2 regions of the Erythrobacter sp. HKB08 genome follow, and region 2 is predicted to be linked to the other one. Evidence: predicted binding sites of a transcription regulator. Region 2 holds the regulator's gene; the other holds the start of a gene.

Region 1 (3,261 bases), 240 kb from region 2:
GACCGCGTGCCCACCGGCCTGTCCGCCAATCCCGTGTTCTCGATCGACACGCGAGACAGGACAGGAGGGACCTACACGGTCACACTAACGTACCTGTCGTGGGGCTTCGACTGGGAAGCGCATTATGTCGCGCGGCTCGGCGAGGGCGGGGCGAAGGGCAAGGTGTTCTTCGACCTGATGAGCTGGCTGACGATCCTCAACGACAATTACCAGGGCTTCGAGAACGCTCAGCTTCTCGCGGTGGCAGGAACGCTCAATATCGAAAGCGATTTCGAGTCGCTTGCCGAAGCGCCGGAGGGAAATCCGGTGCGCCTTTCATGCTACCCGATCGGGAGCACCGCCACCGGTATTCCGGAACGCGACCTGCTTCCCCCCGCTGCGCCTCCTCCCCCTCCGCCTCCGCCGATGGCAATGGCGATGGAAGACCGGATTGTGGTCACCGGATCGCGCATGGCGAATGCGCTGGAATCAGCAGCGCCCGTCATGGTCATCGCATCCGAAGAGCAGCTGGGCGACCTGAAACTCTACCGCATTCCCGAACGGGTCGATGTCCGCGCGCAGGGCCTCAAGCAGGTCGCCTTCCTCGACAAGGAGCGCGTCGAGGGCAAGTTCGTCTACAGTGCATCGTGCAATCCCTATGAATGGTCCGAAGGCGACTGGTCCGACCGGCTGCAGGGAACCACGCTGAACCTCGAGACAGTGAACGAAGAGGAGAAGGGGCTGGGGGTCGCGTTGCCCTCCGGCGGCGTCACGGTTTTCGAGCCGAGTTCAGCCGGACCGCTCCTCATCGCCGAGCGCCGGATCTACGATTACGCGGTGACGCAGGACGTCGAGATCGAGATTTCCGAGAGCAGCATGGTGCGCGGCCTGTGCCAGCTGGAAGACGAAACCGCCGCCGACCGGCTCGAAGCTGGCAAGTGGGCGCAAATGCGTGCCGTTCTCCGCAATGCGAATTCCCGCATGGCGCGGGTTCGCCTCTCGCTTGGTACCCCGAGCGACTGGGACATTCGCGCGCGCGGCAATCCGGACGAGCTGCACAAGGGTTTCAGGGTCGCCTATATCGATGTTCCGCCCGGACAGACCCGTGAATTCCGGTGGAAGATCCGGCGGCTCGACCGCGAAGAGGATTGAAAACGCGCGTATTTCTGCCGTTTTCCCGGCCTTCCGGAAAAAATTATGTTCCCCCCTTGTTCTATGAGAACAAAGTGGGTACAAACCCAACAGTTGAAGAGCGGGGCATGGCCCCTAGGAAACTGTTGGAGGGCATGTCATGGCGGCTGGTCTGAAACTCGTAGAAGGTAAGGAATCGAACGTGGACCGTCAGAAGGCGCTCGATGCGGCGCTCGCTCAGATCGACCGGGCATTCGGCAAGGGCTCGGCAATGAAACTTGGCCAGAAGGAAGCGATGCAGGTCGAGACGATCTCGACCGGTTCGCTCGGCCTCGACATCGCTCTCGGCGTAGGCGGCCTGCCGAAGGGCCGGGTCATCGAAATCTACGGTCCGGAAAGCTCGGGCAAGACGACGCTGACCCTCCACGCGATCGCGGAAGCGCAGAAGGCCGGCGGCACCGCTGCCTTCATCGACGCGGAGCATGCGCTCGACCCGGTCTATGCCAAGAAGCTCGGCGTCGACATCGACGAGCTGATCGTCTCGCAGCCCGATACCGGTGAACAGGCGCTGGAAATCGCCGACACGCTGGTCCGCTCGAATGCGATCGACATCCTGGTCATCGACTCCGTCGCCGCACTCGTGCCGCGTGCGGAAATCGAAGGCGAGATGGGTGACAGCCACGTCGGCCTGCAGGCCCGCCTCATGTCGCAGTCGCTGCGCAAGCTGACCGGCTCGATCAACCGCTCGAAGTGCATGGTGATCTTCATCAACCAGCTGCGCATGAAGATCGGCGTGATGTACGGCAACCCGGAGACGACGACCGGCGGTAATGCGCTCAAGTTCTACAGCTCGGTTCGCCTCGACATCCGCCGCACGGGCCAGATCAAGGACCGCGACGAAATCATCGGCAACTCGACCCGCGTCAAGGTCGTGAAGAACAAGGTCGCTCCTCCGTTCAAGCAGGTCGAATTCGACATCATGTATGGCGAGGGCATTTCCAAGATCGGTGAAATCCTCGACCTCGGCGTGAAGGCCGGGATCGTCGAGAAGTCCGGTTCGTGGTTCTCCTATGACAGCGTTCGGATCGGCCAAGGCCGCGAGAACGCCAAGCAGTTCCTGAAGGACAATCCAGAGATGCGCGACAAGTTGGAAGCTGCGATCCGCGGCCGCACCGACGAAGTCGCCGAAGAGATGATGACCGGTCCGGACGCGGACGACTGATCCTCGATCTCTTCAAGCGGGCCATCCGTCCAGTCGGCCCGGAAAACCGGGAAACCGGCGCGAGCATCCTCCCCAACGGATCCGCGCCGGTTTTTCGTTGAAAGACCACGTCTTGCCGTGGTTATGCGGAGTAGCCTGCGTTATCGATTGGTTCGCATTGCGAGTGCCTTCATCGAAAGGACAGCGGACGAATGACAACCAAACTTGACTGGGAAGGCCGGGTAGGCCGCAGTTGGGCAAGCCAGTGGGAAAAGACCGATCGCAGTTTCGGCGGCCTGACCGATGCGCTCCTGTCCAAGACCAGGGGCACCACCGCACCACGCGTCCTCGATATCGGCTGCGGCGCCGGCGAGCTGAGCCTCGCATTCGCCCGCGGCAATTCGGCGGCTGAAATCGTCGGACTGGATGTGAGCGAGGAGCTGATCGAAGTTGCACGCTCGCGCGCCCTGCGCCTCTCGAACATCGACTTCGTCCATGGCGACGCCTCGCAATGGTCGCGCGAATTCTTCGCGCCGGACCTGCTCATGTCGCGCCATGGCGTGATGTTCTTCGAAGATCCTGTCGCCGCCTTCTCGCATCTCCGCTCGATCTCCTCGCGCGATGCGCGGCTCGTCTTTTCCTGTTTCCGCAGCTTCCAGGAAAACAGCTGGGCGGAGCGGGTTGCCGGTTTCCTGCCGCCCGATTCCTTCGTCGAACCCGACCGCTTCTCGCCCGGCCCATTCGCTTTCTCCGACCAGTCCCATGTTCACGGCATCCTGTCCGATGCAGGCTGGAGCGAGATCAATTTCGAAGCGATCGACTACGCCTTCGTTGCGGGTGTAGGCGAAGATGCGGTGCAGGAAGCGCTCGATTACTTCCAGGTGATCGGGCCGGCAGCCCGCCCGGCGCTCGGGCTTTCACCAGACGAGAAAGCGAAATTCCTCGGAAAG
Region 2 (3,261 bases):
GCAGAGATACCGCTCGGCGCCGATGCGATCGTCATCAAGGAGGAGGCGCAGCTTTCGGGCGATCGACTTTCGGCTACCGAATTGCCCCAGCCCGGCCGCTATATCCGCCGGGCCGGAGAGGATTTTGAGACCGGCGAGGAACTGCTCGATGCAGGTCGACGGATGGGGGCAGCTCAACTATCGCTCTGCAAGGCAGCAGGCGTCGACGAAGTGGCTGTGTTCAAGCCTCCGCGCATCGTCGTCCTGGAATGCGGCGACGAACTGATTGCCGAACCGTCGCGCGCTACCAACGGCGACATGCTGGCGGCGATGTTCTCGGGAGAGCACGCCACTGTAGCTGTCGAGCCACCCCTGCCCGACGATCTCGAGACGATCTCGCGAGCGCTGGCTAGTCACCGCGATGCCGATCTGATCGTGATATCCGGCGGTGCATCGGTCGGCGATCACGACCTAGTGCGACCGGCCCTCGCCGAGATTGGCGCCACGATCGACTTCTGGCGCGTCGCCATGAAGCCCGGGAAACCCCTCATGGTCGCGACACGTGGCTCGCAGCTTATTCTCGGCCTGCCCGGCAATCCGGTCAGCAGCTTCGTGACCGGGTTTCTGTTTGCGCTCCCCGCCGTTCGAGCGATGGCCGGGGCATCCGACCCTTTTCCGAAAGTTACGATGCGACCTTGCGCGACGGCCCTTCCCGCGAACGGCAAGCGACGCCAGTTCCTGCGCGCAAGGACAACCGCCAATGGATCCGTCGAACCGCTGGAGAACCAGGACAGCGCTGCGCTCCATGCTCTCGCCCGAGCAGATTGCCTTATCGACCGGCCATGTGATGCCGGGGAGACCAAAAGCGGAACGCCTGTTCCGGTTTATCCGCTCCAAAATGGCGGAATCGCTTGACCTCACCAAATTGGTTGCTTACTTGTTCCGCATTCGTTCGCATTTTATGAACGACACACGCGGCGACGAGGGAGTACACCGCAATGCTGACGAAAAAGCAGCACGAACTGATCCGCTTCATCCAGGAAAGGTTGGAGGAAACCGGCATTTCCCCCTCATTCGAGGAAATGAAGGAAGCGCTCGATCTGAAGAGCAAGTCCGGCGTCCATCGACTGATCTCGGCTCTGGAAGAGCGCGGTTTCATCAGGCGCTTGCCGAACCGCGCGCGTGCGCTCGAGGTGCTCAAGCTTCCGGAAGATAGCGTCGGCGGGGCGAAGCCTGCTGCCAACGATGTCGTCGCCCGCGCGACCGCCAAGCCAAGCGCTGCTCCCGAGCCTGCAAACGACGTGATCGAAATCCCGCTCCATGGGCGGATCGCAGCCGGCGCCCCGATCGAGGCGTTCGAAGGCCAGTCGAGCCTTCCGGTCCCGGCAGCCCTGCTCGGACCGGGTGAGCACTATGCGCTCGAGGTATCCGGCGACTCGATGATCGAAGCAGGCATCTTCGACGGCGACTTCGCACTTATTCGCCGGACCGATACGGCACGCGACGGCGAAATCGTGGTTGCACTGGTGAACAACGAAGAAGCGACGCTCAAGTATCTCCACAAGGACGGCGGCCTTGTCCGGCTCGATCCGGCTAATGCGAGCTACGAGCCGCAGGTCTATGCACCCGACCAGGTACAGGTGCAGGGCAAGCTGGCGGGTCTGCTGCGCCGCTACCACTGATTGCAGGCTGCGGGCGGGCTAGTCGGCTAGTCGGTCCGCCCGCGCCACCATCCATGCTGCCCCTGCCCTTCGGCAACGGTCCTGAATTCCTCATTCGACAGATCGATCGCCAGGCCGCCCGTTCGATCCAGGAAGTTTCGATCAGCCTTGAGCCACCGCGGCCGACAGCTTCGCGGCAGGTAGCGATCGGCAATCACGATATCACTTCGCTCGCAGGCTGCCGCCAGCGCTCGCTCTTCGATCCGTTCGCGTGAGCGCGCCATCAGGAGCGACCAGTTCCGGCCCTCCCGCTCGATCGCGAGAACACAAAAGTCCCGCGAGCACTGCGCATCAGGCCATTGCGCCAGCGGCACCGGCTCCCCGTCCATGCCGGCCAGTTCGAGCAGATTGTCCTTTGCATAATCGCTCCTGCTTTCACGCAGGACTAGAAGGCGCTCGCCTCCGCTGACTATCCCGACATGGCGCCCATCTCCCGACACCAGCACATCCGGCGTGGGAGAGACGAGAAAAGCGGCCAAACCTATCAGCCAAGGCAAGAAACCCAGTAGCCGCATCCTTGATTGCCAAAGGGCCAGCCAAAGCGATCCCGCCACGAACAGCGCAAAGACGTAGAGCGGCATCTCCGGCATCAGCTTGACCGAACCCGGTTGTTCGGCAGTGAAATGCGCGATCGCCAGCAACAGTTCGAGCGAATTGTCGACGATCCACCATGCCGGCGCGCCGAGGCCGACGAGGTCGAGAGTAAGAGCAACTGCGAGCGCTGGCATCGCCACGAAGGTGACGAGTGGGATCGCGACGACATTCGCGAATGCGCCATAGACTCCCGCCCGATGGAAATGGAACAGGACGATTGGCATCAGCGCAATCTCGATCACCAGCCCTGTCACCAGCAACATGATCGCACGCCGCCCCAGCCTGCTCGCCCAACTTTCTTCTCGGGGGGCAAGGAACGCCTTTACCGGGCCGCTGTTGTGAAGCGCGACGATCGCCAGCACCGCCGCAAAGCTCATCTGGAAACTTGGCCCGACGAGCGCTTCGGGCCATGCGAGCAATACCGCAAATGCTGCAGCTGCGACCATGCGCATCGACAATGGCTCTCGCCCGAGAGCAAGCGCCGCAAGGACCAGCAAGGCTCCGATGCAGCTACGAACGGTCGGAACTTCCGCGCCCGTGAGCAAGGTGTAGCCGATACCCGCCAGCGCTCCGACGCTTGCTGCGACCAACGGCAATCGGACCCTCAACGCAATCCAAGGAAACAGTCCGACCAGCTTGAGCGCCAGCAGATACGCCGCTGCGATCACCGCGCTGACATGAAGACCGCTGATCGAAAGCAAATGGGTCAAGCCAGCATCGCGCATCGCCTCCTCATCGGCCTCGGCAATCGCGCCTCGGTCGCCGCTGGCGAAGGCGGCTGCGATCGCGGCAGGCGATCCGTCGAGCCGCTCGCGAACATGGCTGGAAAGGCCGCGTTGCAACGGTGCGATTCGAGAGCCCGCCTGCCCTTGTTCGATAACCTCCATCTCACCGATCAGCGAGCCGGTGGCGGACAAGCCGTCGAACCAGGCGGTTCGGGCGAAATCGTATCCTCCGGGCAACATGG

The links. The regulator LexA, encoded in region 2, represses DNA repair genes until DNA is damaged. The targets are predictions, from matches to a motif close to GTTCCNCNCTTGTTCT.
Region 1: recA (recombinase RecA) is a predicted target of LexA. The motif match lies at 1,179-1,194, and genes of this name have one in related genera.

Annotation. Positions count from the first base shown of each region.
Region 1 covers NZ_CP035310.1:2,199,110-2,202,370, reverse strand. The annotation lists gene EO245_RS10610 (DUF4139 domain-containing protein) at 1-1,131, shown strand, start outside; gene recA (recombinase RecA) at 1,271-2,332, shown strand; gene EO245_RS10600 (class I SAM-dependent methyltransferase) at 2,524-3,261, shown strand, end outside.
Region 2 covers NZ_CP035310.1:1,957,519-1,960,779, forward strand. The annotation lists gene EO245_RS09460 (molybdopterin molybdotransferase MoeA) at 1-894, shown strand, start outside; gene lexA (transcriptional repressor LexA) at 978-1,661, shown strand; gene EO245_RS09470 (ComEC/Rec2 family competence protein) at 1,688-3,261, opposite strand, start outside.